3 regions of the Streptomyces sp. NPDC048211 genome follow, and region 2 is predicted to be linked to each of the others. Evidence: riboswitches for the same ligand, from Rfam matches in the RefSeq annotation. Region 2 holds a riboswitch; each other region holds the start of a gene.
What was found. A riboswitch is a leader RNA that binds a small molecule or an ion and turns the genes downstream of it on or off. The one in region 2 is predicted to bind cobalamin.
Positions count from the first base shown of each region.

Region 1: another riboswitch for cobalamin. It lies ahead of ACGFZA_RS04100 (ribonucleoside-diphosphate reductase subunit alpha); the one in region 2 lies ahead of ACGFZA_RS20600 (CbtB-domain containing protein).
Region 3: another riboswitch for cobalamin. It lies ahead of ACGFZA_RS15070 (ABC transporter substrate-binding protein); the one in region 2 lies ahead of ACGFZA_RS20600 (CbtB-domain containing protein).

Region 1 covers NZ_JBIDAD010000001.1:885,399-889,472, forward strand. The annotation lists gene ACGFZA_RS04095 (ribonucleotide-diphosphate reductase subunit beta) at 1-100, opposite strand, end outside; gene ACGFZA_RS04100 (ribonucleoside-diphosphate reductase subunit alpha) at 100-2,478, opposite strand; cobalamin riboswitch at 2,618-2,754, opposite strand; gene ACGFZA_RS04105 (GNAT family N-acetyltransferase) at 2,807-3,319, opposite strand; gene mctP (monocarboxylate uptake permease MctP) at 3,443-4,074, opposite strand, start outside.
Region 2 covers NZ_JBIDAD010000005.1:217,592-221,665, forward strand. The annotation lists gene paaC (1,2-phenylacetyl-CoA epoxidase subunit PaaC) at 1-53, shown strand, start outside; gene paaD (1,2-phenylacetyl-CoA epoxidase subunit PaaD) at 47-565, shown strand; gene paaE (1,2-phenylacetyl-CoA epoxidase subunit PaaE) at 565-1,683, shown strand; gene ACGFZA_RS20595 (histidine phosphatase family protein) at 2,147-2,731, opposite strand; adenosylcobalamin (AdoCbl) riboswitch at 2,856-2,949, shown strand; gene ACGFZA_RS20600 (CbtB-domain containing protein) at 2,995-3,213, shown strand; gene ACGFZA_RS20605 (CbtA family protein) at 3,243-4,016, shown strand.
Region 3 covers NZ_JBIDAD010000003.1:510,061-514,134, forward strand. The annotation lists gene ACGFZA_RS15060 (ABC transporter ATP-binding protein) at 124-912, opposite strand; gene ACGFZA_RS15065 (FecCD family ABC transporter permease) at 909-1,988, opposite strand; gene ACGFZA_RS15070 (ABC transporter substrate-binding protein) at 1,985-3,025, opposite strand; cobalamin riboswitch at 3,088-3,275, opposite strand; gene ACGFZA_RS15075 (hypothetical protein) at 3,395-3,571, opposite strand; gene ACGFZA_RS15080 (acyl-CoA dehydrogenase) at 3,568-4,074, opposite strand, start outside.

The sequences.
Region 1 (4,074 bases), on a different contig from region 2:
TGATCGCGTCCCGGTAGCGCTCGTAGAAGTCCGGGTAGCGCATCGGCCGCAGCGTCAGTTCGAAGCCCGGGTCCAGCAGGTTCTTGTCGTTCGAGCTCATTACTGGCAGGCCTCGCAGGACTCGGGGTTTTCGAGGGAGCAGGCGATCGCGTCCGCGTCGGGCGCCGGTGCCTGCTCCGGGATCGGGGCGGCGGACGCCGCACGGGCGATCCGGGTCGCCGGGCGGGAGCGCAGGTAGTACGTCGTCTTCAGCCCCTGCTTCCAGGCGTACGCGTACATCGAGGAGAGCTTCCCGATCGTCGGCGTCTCCAGGAACAGGTTCAGCGACTGGCTCTGGTCGAGGAACGGCGTACGGGCCGCCGCCATGTCGATCAGGCCGCGCTGCGGGATCTCCCACGCGGTGCGGTACAGCGCCCGCACCTCCTCCGGGATCCAGGCGAAGCCCTGCACGGAGCCGCTCGCCTCGCGCAGCGCCTCCCGGGTCCGCGCGTCCCACACGCCGAGCTTCTTCAGCTCGTCCACCAGGTACGCGTTGACCTGGAGGAACTCACCACTGAGCGTCTCGCGCTTGAAGAGGTTGGAGACCTGCGGCTCGATGCACTCGTACACGCCCGCGATCGAGGCGATCGTCGCGGTCGGCGCGATGGCCAGGAGCAGCGAGTTGCGCATCCCGGTCGTCGCGACCCGGGCGCGCAGCGCGTCCCAGCGCTCCGGCCAGTTCAGCTCGGTGTCGTAGTGGTCCGGGTGCAGCACGCCGCGGGCGGCACGCGTCTCGGACCACGCGGGCAGCGGGCCCGAGCGCTCGGCGAGGTCGCAGGACGCCTCGTACGCCGCGAGCATGATGCGCTCGGAGATCTTCGTCGACAGGGCGCGCGCCTCGGGGGAGTCGAACGGCAGCCGCAGCTGGAAGAAGACGTCCTGGAGACCCATCGCGCCCAGGCCCACCGGACGCCAGCGCGCGTTGGACCGGCCGGCCTGCTCGGTCGGGTAGAAGTTGATGTCGACGACCCGGTCGAGGAACGTCACGGCGGTACGGACGGTGGCGTCGAGCCGCTCCCAGTCGATCGTGCCGCCCTCGACGAACGCGCCGAGGTTGACCGACCCGAGGTTGCAGACGGCCGTCTCGCCGTCGTCGGTGACTTCGAGAATCTCGGTGCACAGGTTCGAGGAGTGCACGACGCGGCCGGGTTCGGCGGTCTGGTTCGCGGTCCGGTTGGAGGCGTCCTTGAACGTCATCCAGCCCTGGCCGGTCTGGGCCAGCGTCCGCATCATCCGGCCGTAGAGCTCGCGGGCCGGCATGGTCTTGCGCGCCAGGCCCTTGGCCTCGGCCGCGCGGTAGACGGCGTCGAACTCGTCGCCCCACAGGTCGACCAGCTCGGGGACGTCGGCCGGGGAGAACAGCGACCAGGTACCGTCCGCGTCGACCCGGCGCATGAACTCGTCGGGGATCCAGTGCGCCAGGTTGAGGTTGTGCGTACGCCGCTGGTCCTCGCCCGTGTTGTCGCGCAGCTCCAGGAACTCCTCGATGTCCGCGTGCCAGGTCTCCAGGTAGACGGCGGCGGCGCCCTTGCGCCGGCCGCCCTGGTTGACCGCGGCGACGGACGCGTCGAGCGTCTTCAGGAACGGCACGATGCCGTTGGAGTGCCCGTTGGTGCCGCGGATCAGCGAACCGCGGGCGCGGATGCGGGAGTACGAGAGGCCGATGCCGCCCGCGTGCTTGGAGAGGCGTGCCACCTGGTGGTAGCGGTCGTAGATCGAGTCGAGCTCGTCCAGCGGCGAGTCCAGCAGATAGCAGGAGGACATCTGCGGGTGGCGGGTGCCGGAGTTGAAGAGCGTGGGGGAGGAGGGCAGGTAGTCCAGCCGGCTCATCAGGCCGTACAGCGCGGCGACCTCGTCCAGGGCGCGCTCGGAGGTGTCCTCGGCGAGCCCGGAGGCGACCCGGAGCATGAAGTGCTGCGGTGTCTCGATGACCTGGCGGGTGATCGGGTGGCGCAGCAGGTAGCGGCTGTGCAGGGTGCGCAGGCCGAAGTAGCCGAAGCGGTCGTCGGCCCCGTCGGCGAGCGACTGCGTCACCAGAGCGTCGAGCGCGGCCGCGTGGAGCGTCACGAACGCGGCGGTGCGGTCCGCGATCAGGCCCTCGCGGTGCCCGACGGCGACGGATGCGGAGAACGACGTCGCGCCCTGCCCGGCCGCCTCGTCCGCGATGGTGCGGGTGAGGAGGCGGGCGGCGAGCCGGGAGTAGGCGGGGTCCTCGGAGATCAGACCCGCGGCGGCCTCGGTGGCCAGCGAGCGCAGCTCCGCCTCGTCCGACCGGGCGTTGCGGCCGCGCAGCGCGGCGGCGGCGACGCGTCCGGGGTCGGTGTCGGGCAGATCGGCGGTGAGGTCGGTCAGGGTCCGCAGCAGTACGGTTCCCGGTCCGTCGCTCGTGGTTCCCGTTGATTCGGCCGCTGTTACCGGATCGGCTGGCGCGATGGTCACGTGGTGCACTCCCTCGCTCGGCTCGGGGCCTGCGGGGAGCGGGGGCAGCCGGGCGGAGCGGGACCCGGGCAGGGCAGCACTCCGTGCGGCGTCCACCGGCCCATCCACGAGGCCCGGACGTCTGGGCATCCGGATCGGTCGAGCCGGATGCGCTGTCGGCAGGACTTCGGACTCGGGGTGCGCAAAAGCACACCGAACACACCGTTGCGGGACAGTTCCGGATTCGCACCGGATTTCCCTGCGGCGACAGCGAGCACGAGCATACATGTGGGGGCTGCCGGATGCGGCAGCCCCCACATGTTGTGTCGTACGCGATCGCGGTGTGCCCTTATGGCGCGGGGCGGAGGTCCAGACGGTACGTCAGCAGCGTGAGGTCGGCGACGGGGCTCCAGTCCTTCTCGGGGGTCCGTACGAAGCCGAGGCGCCCGTAGATCCTATGGGCGCCGCGCATCGCCGGCTGCGTCGACAGGACGAGCCCCGTGACGCCGCCGGTGCCTCGTGCGCGGTCGATACAGGCCCGTACGAGCGCCTCGCCCGCCCCGGCGCCACGGGCTTCGCGGGAGACCGCCAGCATCCGGAACTCGGCCTCGTCGGCCGCCGCGATGTCGGCCCACGGGTTGCCCGGCGGGGCGTAGGTGACCCCGCCCAGGACGCGGCCCCGCGCGTCGGCGGCCACCAGCACCTCGGCCTCGGCGGCCCGGCGGGGCACGTCGCGCAGCTGCACCAGGTACGGATCGTCGGCGCCGAGGTCCAGGAGCCCGTCGCCCAGATAGGCCTCGGCGGTGATCTCGCCGAGGAGCGCGTGCTCGGCGGGCTCGACCGGCCGGATTGCTATGTCCATGGGCCGAAGTCTGCCGCAGGCACGGGCCGAGGCCGCAAGGGCTTTTCCGCGGGGACGCGCGAACGGGCCGCCGCACCCCTTCCGGAGAGGTGCGACGGCCCGTTCGCGTGCGCGCGGCGGAGGTCAGTGACCGCCCGGCGCACCGGCGGTGGCCGGCGGGAGCTCGGTCTGCACGCCCGGGTCGCCCGCGTCCGCGGTGTAGTCGCCCGGGGAGGTCTCGTCGATCCCGGCGGGCGCCTTCACGGCGTTCAGGACGAAGGTGAGGACGACGACGACCAGGACGTTCAGCACGAAGGCCGTCAGGCCGATGTAGCCGATCTCGCCGATGCCCGGGATCGCCTTGGAGGACCCGCCGAAGTGCTTCTGGGTCGGGCTGGCGACCCCGTACGCGGCAGCCGTTCCGTAGACCATGCCGACCGCCCAGCCCGCGAGCAGCGCCCAGCGGTGGAACCACCGGGTGAACAGCCCGCCGACCAGGGCCGGCATCGTCTGGAGGATCCAGATTCCGCCGAGGAGCTGGAAGTTGATCGCGACCGTCTTGTCCATGGTGAGGACGAAGGCGAGCGCGCCGACCTTCACCAGCAGCGACACCAGCTTGGAGACCTTGGTCTCCTGTGCGGGTGTGGCGTCGGGCTTCAGGAAGTCCTTGTAGATGTTCCGGGTGAACAGGTTCGCCGCGGCGATCGACATGATCGCGGCGGGCACCAGCGCGCCGATGCCGATGGCGGCGAAGGCCACGCCCGCGAACCAGTCGG
Region 2 (4,074 bases):
TCCTGGACGAGCTGCAGGGCCTCGCGCGCACACACCCGCAGGGGGCCTGGTGAGCGCGGGGGACACCGCCGTGCTGCGGGCCCGGCACGCGGCCGAGCAGGTGCCCGACCCCGAACTGCCGATGCTCACCCTCGCCGACCTCGGTGTGCTGCGCGAGGTCGAGATCTCCGCGGACGGGACGGTCGTGGCCGGGCTGACGCCCACGTACTCGGGCTGTCCTGCCATGGCGGAGATGCGCGCGGATGTCGCCGCCCGGCTGGGCGCGGCCGGCTTCGAGAAGGTCGAGATCCGCACCGTTCTGTCCCCGCCGTGGACCACGGACTGGATCACCCCCGAGGGGCGGCGCAAACTCGCCGCCGCGGGCATCGCGCCCCCCGGCGCCGCCCCCCGGCGCACGGGTGGGCCGGTGGCGCTCCAGCTCCTGGCCACCCGCCCGGCGGTGGCCTGCCCGCAGTGCGGCTCGGCCGACACCGCCGAGACCTCCCGCTTCTCCGCCACCTCCTGCAAGGCGCTGTGGCGCTGCCGCGCCTGCCTGGAACCGTTCGAGTACGTCAAGGAGATCTGATGCCCGTCACCGGCACCCCCGCCCCGACGGCCGCGACACCCGCCGTTCGCGCACGCCGCCACGCCGTCTTCCACCCGTTGCGCGTCGCGGAGGTGACGCCGCTCTGCCCCGGCGCGGCCACCATCGGATTCGAGGTGCCCGACGAGCTCACCCACGCGTTCGCGCACCGGCCGGGTCAGACGCTCACCGTGCGCCGCGTCCTGGACGGCCGCGACGAGCGCCGTTCGTACTCACTGTGTTCCCCGGCGGGCGCGGCGCCGCGCATCGGCGTACGGATCGTCACCGACGGGCTGTTCTCCTCCTGGCTGGTCGAGGAGATCCGCCCCGGCGACATCGTGGAGGTCATGCCGCCGACCGGTGCCTTCACCCCCACCCTGGACGAGCCGGGCCACCACGTACTGATCGCGGCCGGCTCGGGCATCACCCCGATGCTGTCCATCGCCGAGTCCGTCCTGGTCGCCCACCCCCGTTCACGGGTCACGCTGTTCTACGGGAACCGGCGCACGGACACGGTGATGTTCGCCGACGAACTCGCCGACCTCAAGGACCTCCACCCCACCCGGTTCCGCCTCGCGCACGTCCTCTCACGCGAACCGCGGGAGGCCGAGCTGCTGACCGGGCGTCTGGACGGCGGGCGTCTGGCCGCGCTCATCGGCGGACTCGTCGATGTCGAGGGCGCGGACCACTGGTGGCTGTGCGGCCCGCACGGAATGGTCCAGGACGCCCAGCAACTGCTGGCCTCCCTCGGGGTTCCCGCGGACCGCGTCCATCGGGAACTGTTCTTCGCCGACGACGTCGAACCGGTCGCCGTGCGCCGGGAGGAGCCCGCCACCGACGGTCCCGTCAGCCAGGTCACCGTAGTCCTCGACGGCCGCTCCACCACCGCCCCGCTCCCTCGCACCGTGACCGTCCTGGACGGCGCCTCGCGCATCCGCCCCGATCTGCCGTTCGCCTGCAAGGGCGGGGTGTGCGGAACCTGCCGCGCGCTGGTCACCGAAGGCGAGGCGGACATGCGCCGCAACTACGCTCTGGAGCCCGGCGAGGTCGACGCCGGGTACGTCCTGACCTGCCAGACGTACCCGGTCACCGAGACGCTCACCGTCGACTACGACTCGTGAGGGACGCGTTCCTCAACTGCCGTGTCCGGACCGGTCGTCCTGACGAGGCGCGTGTCCCGCCGAGGTCGCTTCCCCGCTGCCCGGTGCGAGCGGGCTCGTGTTCCGTCACACGAGACCTTGCCTTCGTCCCGCCTGTGGTGGCCTGATGCTCCGCTCCTGGGCGTAACGCCCCGGGTCCGCCCGGGGCGACCACGCACGCGCGGGGGACGCTCCAGCGGCCGGCGCCCAGCACTAAGGGCTGTCCCGCAATTCCTGGCGGGCGCACGACGACAGCTACGGCACCTCGCCGCGTTGTCGAAACGCCCGAATACATCCAGTATGCGGGCGCCCCTCCGCCTTGCGATGCACCGCATCTGACGCCGCGCGCTGATCCACCAGGAATTGCGGGACAGCCCTTAGCTGGATGCGGGGCGACCACGCACGCGGGGGACGCTCGGACGGCCTCGGCCCTGGCCGAGTGGCGTCAAGCGCCCTGCTCCGGCGTGAGCGGCCGGCCGCAGCGCAGGTTCCACCGCCCCGACCTGCCGCTGAGCTCGGTGAGCGTCAGCGGGGCGACATCGATACGCCAGAACGCCTGCGGCGAAAGGTCGAGCGCGTGGACGACCGCGGCCCTGACCACGGCGGGCTCGACCACCGCCAGCACTCGACCGGGGTCGCCGGCGTCGAGAGAGCCGAGCCACGCCCCTGCCCGCGCCCACAGCTCTAGCAGGGACTCGCCGCCGTGCGGCGAGGCCGAGGGATCCGCGAGCCATGCCGCCACAGCCTCCGGCTCACTCGCGCTCACCTCGTCCAGGCGGGCACCTGTCCAGCGCCCCAAGTCCCAGTCACGGATGGCGTGTTCGGTAACGGAGCCGATCTCCAGGGCCTCGGCCGTCCGGGTGCAGCGCCGGGACGGCCCGTGCAGCGCCCGGTCCGCCGGGGGCAAGGTGTCCGCCGAGGCTCGGGCCTGCCGGAGCCCGGATTCGTCGAGGGACGCGTCACCGGCGAACCGGGCCTCGCGCAGCGCGGCGTTCATCGCCGGTGAGATCAACATCACCCGTACCGCCATACCCGCTCTCAACTCCCTGAACTCTGGTCACTTGGCCAGGTCCACCATGGCATCCGGGGACGGACAGGCCGTCCACGGGCACCATGGCGGCGCCCGCTCGCAGGCGGTATGGTCGCGACGACATGACGAAGGTGTGACGGAAGTCCGGTGAGAATCCGGCACGGTCGCGCCACTGTGAACCCGTACCCGTACGGGAAGTCAGACCCAGCACCTTCGTCTCAGGCACCACGATCGGGACGCGTGTTCCCTCAGGAGGTTCTGCCATGGCACAGACTGCTGCTGCCCCCACCACCGCCGCACCCGCCCTCACCCCCATCTCGCTGAAGGCGATCGCCCCTTGGGCCGCCTTCTTCGGCATCCTCATGCTGATCCTGCTGTACTTCGTCGGCGCCGAGCAGGGCGCCACCGCGCTCATCTCGGGCGAGGGCGTGCACGAGTGGGTCCACGACGGGCGCCACCTCCTCGGTTTCCCCTGCCACTGATCCCACCGCTTGATCCAGGGGAACCCCTCATGAACTCCATATCTGTCAGGACCCTGCTGGTCCGCGGCATGCTGGCCGGACTCGTCGCGGGCGCGCTCGCCCTGTGCGTTGCCTACTTCCTCGGCGAGTCCCGTGTGGACGCGGCCATCGCTCTCGAAGAGACGCACAGCCACGACCACGGCGGCGGCGAAGAACTCGTCAGCCGCACCATGCAGTCCACCGCCGGCCTCGCCACCGGTGTACTCGTCTTCGGTGTCGCCGTCGGAGGCATCGCCGCACTCGTCTTCTGCTACGCCCTCGGCCGGATGGGCCGCTTCGGCCCCAGGGCGACGGCTGCGCTGATCGCGGGCGCTGCTTTGGTGGCCGTGTACATCGTGCCGTTCCTGAAGTACCCGGCCAATCCGCCGGCGGTCGGCAACCCGGACACCATCGGCCAACGCACCGCCCTGTTCTTCCTGATGGTCGCGCTCAGCGTCCTGCTGGCCGTCGTCGCGGTCATCCTCGGCAGGCGGCTGGCTCCGCGCCTGGGCAACTGGAACGCCACGATCGCCGCAGCCGGCGGCTATGTGCTGGTGATCGGGCTGGCCTACGCCTTCCTGCCCTCGTTCAACGAGGTCGGAAAGGACTTCCCGGCTTCCCTGCTCTGGGAGTTCAGGCTGGCCACGCTGGCGGTGCAGGTCACGCTCTGGACCACCTTCGGGCTGGTATTCGGGTACCTCACCGAGCGGCTGCTGGTGCCGAAGCCGGGAACGGCCGCGGTCACGGACGGCGCCGCGAACCGGCCGGCCACCGTCGCCGGCTGAGTCCTGGGGCACCACTGGCCGGCACTCCGCCACGCACGTCGTGCAGAGGGCGGGATGC
Region 3 (4,074 bases), on a different contig from region 2:
TACCGCGCCGCACGGCCGTACCGCACCAGCGAGGGGCGGGCCCCGCACGGGGGTCCGTCCCTTGCGTTCCACGGCTCGGAGCGCACCACGGCCGCCGCGCGGAGCCGGGCACGCAGCGTGCGCTCAGGACCGCTCCGGCCGGAAGCGCACCGAGGGACGCCCCTGCGGGCCGTCCGGTGTCACCACTGCCCGCACCCGGTAGACGTCGGCGATGAGCTCCTCCGTGATCACTTCCGCCGGGGTGCCGCCCGCGACCACGCGCCCGCCGTTCATGACCACGATCCGGTCGCAGAACATAGCGGCCAGGTTCAGGTCGTGCAGAGCGACGACAGCGGTCAGGGGCAACGAGGTGACCAGGGAAAGCAGTTCCAGCTGGTGCTGAATGTCCAGGTGGTTGGTCGGTTCGTCGAGCAGGAGTTCCTGTGGCTGCTGGGCCAGCGCGCGGGCGATCTGCACCCGCTGGCGCTCACCGCCGGAGAGCGTGTGCCACGACTGGTCCCGGCGTGCGGCGAGACCGGTCCGCTCCAGGGCCTCCCGCACCGCGCTCTCGTCCGCAGCGGTCGGCGCCGACCAGGCGCGCCGGTGCGGGATGCGGCCCAGGCGTACGACGTCCACGACGCTCAGCTCGACCTGGGTGACCGCGTGCTGGTCGACCACCGCAAGGCGTCGGGCCACGGTGCGGCGGCCGAGGGCGGCCAGCGGTTCGTCGTCGAGGGTGACCACGCCCGCGTCCGGGGCGAGGACTCCCGCCAGGATCCGCAGCAGGGTGGACTTCCCGGAGCCGTTGGGGCCGATCAGCCCGACGGTGGCGCCGGGCGGCGGGGCGATCGACACACCGTCGAGGATGAGACGGCCGCCCGCCTCCCTGCTGACCCGGCCGGCCCGCAGGCCGCCGGGGACGGTCCCGGTCACGGGGACCGCCGTGTGCGGTGGAGCACCAGCACGAAGGCGGGCACCCCGATCAGTGCGGTGACGACGCCCACCGGAACCTCCTGCGGGTCGAGTACGGTCCGGGCGAGCGTGTCGACCCAGACCAGGAAGACGGCCCCGGCAAGCGCGGTGACCGGCAGCAGCCTGCGGTGTCCCGAACCGGTCAGCGCACGGGCCGCGTGCGGCAGCACCAGTCCGACGAACCCGATGGCACCGGCCGAACTCACGAGTGCGGCGGTCAGCAACGCGGTCGTGCACAACAGGACGATCCGGGTACGGCCGACGTGGACGCCGAGGGCCGCTGCCGCGTCCTGGCCGAAGGCGAAGGCGTCGAGCGTGCGGGCGTGGCCGAGGCAGATCAGCAGCGTCACGGCGAGCACGGCGGAGCAGATCCACACATCGCCCCATCCGACGCCGCCGAGCGAGCCCAGCAGCCAGAACAGCACCCCGCGGGTCTGTTCGGCGTCGGCGGCGGTCATCACGACGAAGGAGGTGAGCGCGGAGAAGAGCTGCATGGCCGCGACCCCCGACAGGACGACCCGGTCGGTGCTGCCGCCGAGGGTGTGGCTGAGCAGCATGACCAGGGCGAAGGAACACAACGCCCCGATGAACGCCCCGGCCGAGAGGGAGACCGCTCCCCCGCCGACGCCGAGGACAACGACCACGACCGCGCCGGTCGAGGCCCCGGAGGAGACCCCGAGGACGAACGGGTCGGCGAGCGGGTTGCGCAGCAGCGACTGCATGACGGTGCCGCAGACCGCGAGCCCCGCACCGCAGACGGCGGCGAGCAGGGTGCGGGGCATGCGCAGGTTCCAGATGATGCCGTCGCGGATCGGGCTGATCCGCGAGTCGCCCGCTCCGAGGTGGGAGGCGACCGCGGACCAGACGTCGGCGACGGAGATCCGGGCCGGGCCGATGGTGACGGCGACGGCGACGGACAGGGCGAGCAGCACGAGTCCGCCCGCCCACAGGAGTCCTTCGCGGATACCCCGGACGCGGGGCCCGGCGGGCGCGGCCGTGTCCTCGCGCGCGGCCGCGGCCTGTTCGGTGTCCGTCACCCGGCGAGCCCGAAGGTGCGCAGGCCGGCGGCCACGCGCTCCACGCCTTCGACGGTCCGGATGGTCGGGTTCATCGCCTGGCCGCTGAGCAGTACGTAACGCTTGTGCCGGACGGCGTCCATGTTCTTCGTGACGGGGTTGGACTCCAGGAAGGCGATCTTCTTGGCGGCGCTCTCGGCGGTCTGCGACTTGCGGGTCAGGTCGCCGATGACCAGCACGTCCGGGTTGCGGTCGGCGACCGTTTCCCAGTTGATCTGCGGCCATTCCTCGTGCGTGTCGTCGAAGGCGTTCTTCGCGCCGAGCTCCCGGGTGATGATGCCGGGCGCACCGCAGCAGCCTGCCAGGTACGGGGCCTCGGAGTTGGCGAACCAGTACAGCAGCGTGGCCCCGGAGGCGTCGATGCCGCTCGTCGCCTTCCGCACCCGGGCGCGCAGCCCGGCGACGAGCTTCTCACCGCGCTCCGGTACACCGAACACCTGGGCCAGGTCGCGTACTTCGGCGTAGACGCTGTCCATGGTCAGGGCGCCGGTGCGGACCCCGTCGCCGTCCTTGCTGTTGTCCTTGGCGGTGCAGTCGGCGGGCGAGACGTAGGTGGGGACGCCGAGCTTCTCGAACTGCTCGCGGGGGGCGACACCGCCCTTGGCGAGGGTCGATTCGAAGGAGGCGCTGACGAAGTCGGGCTCCTGGTCAAGGACCTTCTCCGACGAGGGGCGGTTGTCGGAGATCCTCGGGACACCCGCGTTGGCCTTCTCCAGGCCCTTCAGTACCGGATCGGTCCAGGTGGCCGTGGCGGCCAGCCGGTCGGCGAGGCCGAGCGAGAGCAGGATCTCGGTCGATCCCTGGTCGACCGGCACGGCGCGCTTCGGCGCCGCGTCCACGGTGACGGTCCGTCCGCAGTTCTTCAGGATCACCGGATAGCCTTCGCCTCCGCCGGACTTGGCGGCGGAGCTGTCCGTGCCGCCGCCGCAGGCGGTCAGCAGGATCAGTGCGGCGGTGAGCAGGGCGGCGGAGCGGGCGGGGCCGGCTATGGGCGGCACGGAGTACCTCGGCGTCTCTGGGCCCATGCGCGGGGCCCGGTGTACGGAGTTCCGCGGCCCGGTACCGGACCGCGGGTGCCAGCAGGTCTTCGGACTCGGGTTCGCGCGGACGGGACGCCTTCCCGGGAAACCGTGGGTCTCCCAGTGGCCGTGGCCCCGCCCGTCCCCCTCACCGCTGCGCGTCAGTTCCGGATTCGCACCGGATTCCCTGACCCCTACGTGGAGTTCGACTGGCTCCGGGCACGCTACCACGGCCCTCCGCGCAGCTCAGCGGCGGTGCGGCCGGCTGACACGGGCCTGCCGCCGCGGGCGCCGGAGCGGTGCCGTGCACCGCCCCGGCGCCGGCGCGACCGCGCAGCGCCTCTCCGGCTACACCTTGCGGCGAACCGATTCGCCTGCGTGGCCGCGCTCTCCCCCGCACCACCGTGAGAGCACGGCCGGGGTCCCCCAGAAGGCCAGCAGGACGAACCGGACGCCCAGACCGCGCACCGTGTCCGCCGCCCGGCGCGGCAGCACGGCGGTCTCCTCTCGCGGTGTGCCCGTCATCGCTGGCCCCCGGCGGGTTCTCCGGCCGGGGCCGTGTGCCAGGACGCGCCCGGGTCGTCGTACGCGTCCGTATAGCGGGCTCCCGCGATGGGCCAGTCGGCGAGCAGTTCCCCGGGCAGCGCGAAGGACTCGGCCAGTTCCGGCAGATGACCGCTCACGGCGGCGACGAGCCGCTCGACGGCGTCGGTCAGCCCGTCGACCTGGCCGGCGGTCAGGTGGCCGGCGGCCAGCAGGTCCCCGCTGTGGCGCGCGACCCGGCGCAGCGCGAACAGCCGGGCCAGTTCGTCAAGACGCTCGCGGTCCTCACCGGGAGGCAGAGCCGCGAGCGCGCTCTCGTACGCGAGGGCCGCCTGCCGGACCGCATGGGCCTCGACCCCCCGCAGTGCGGGCCCGGAGGCCGCGTTCCAGCGCTCCAGCGGGCCGCCGTGCGGCACCCGTGCCATCCGTGCGGCCGCCCGGTCGAACCAGATCCGCTCCACCAGAGCCAGGAGCCGGACGAGGAA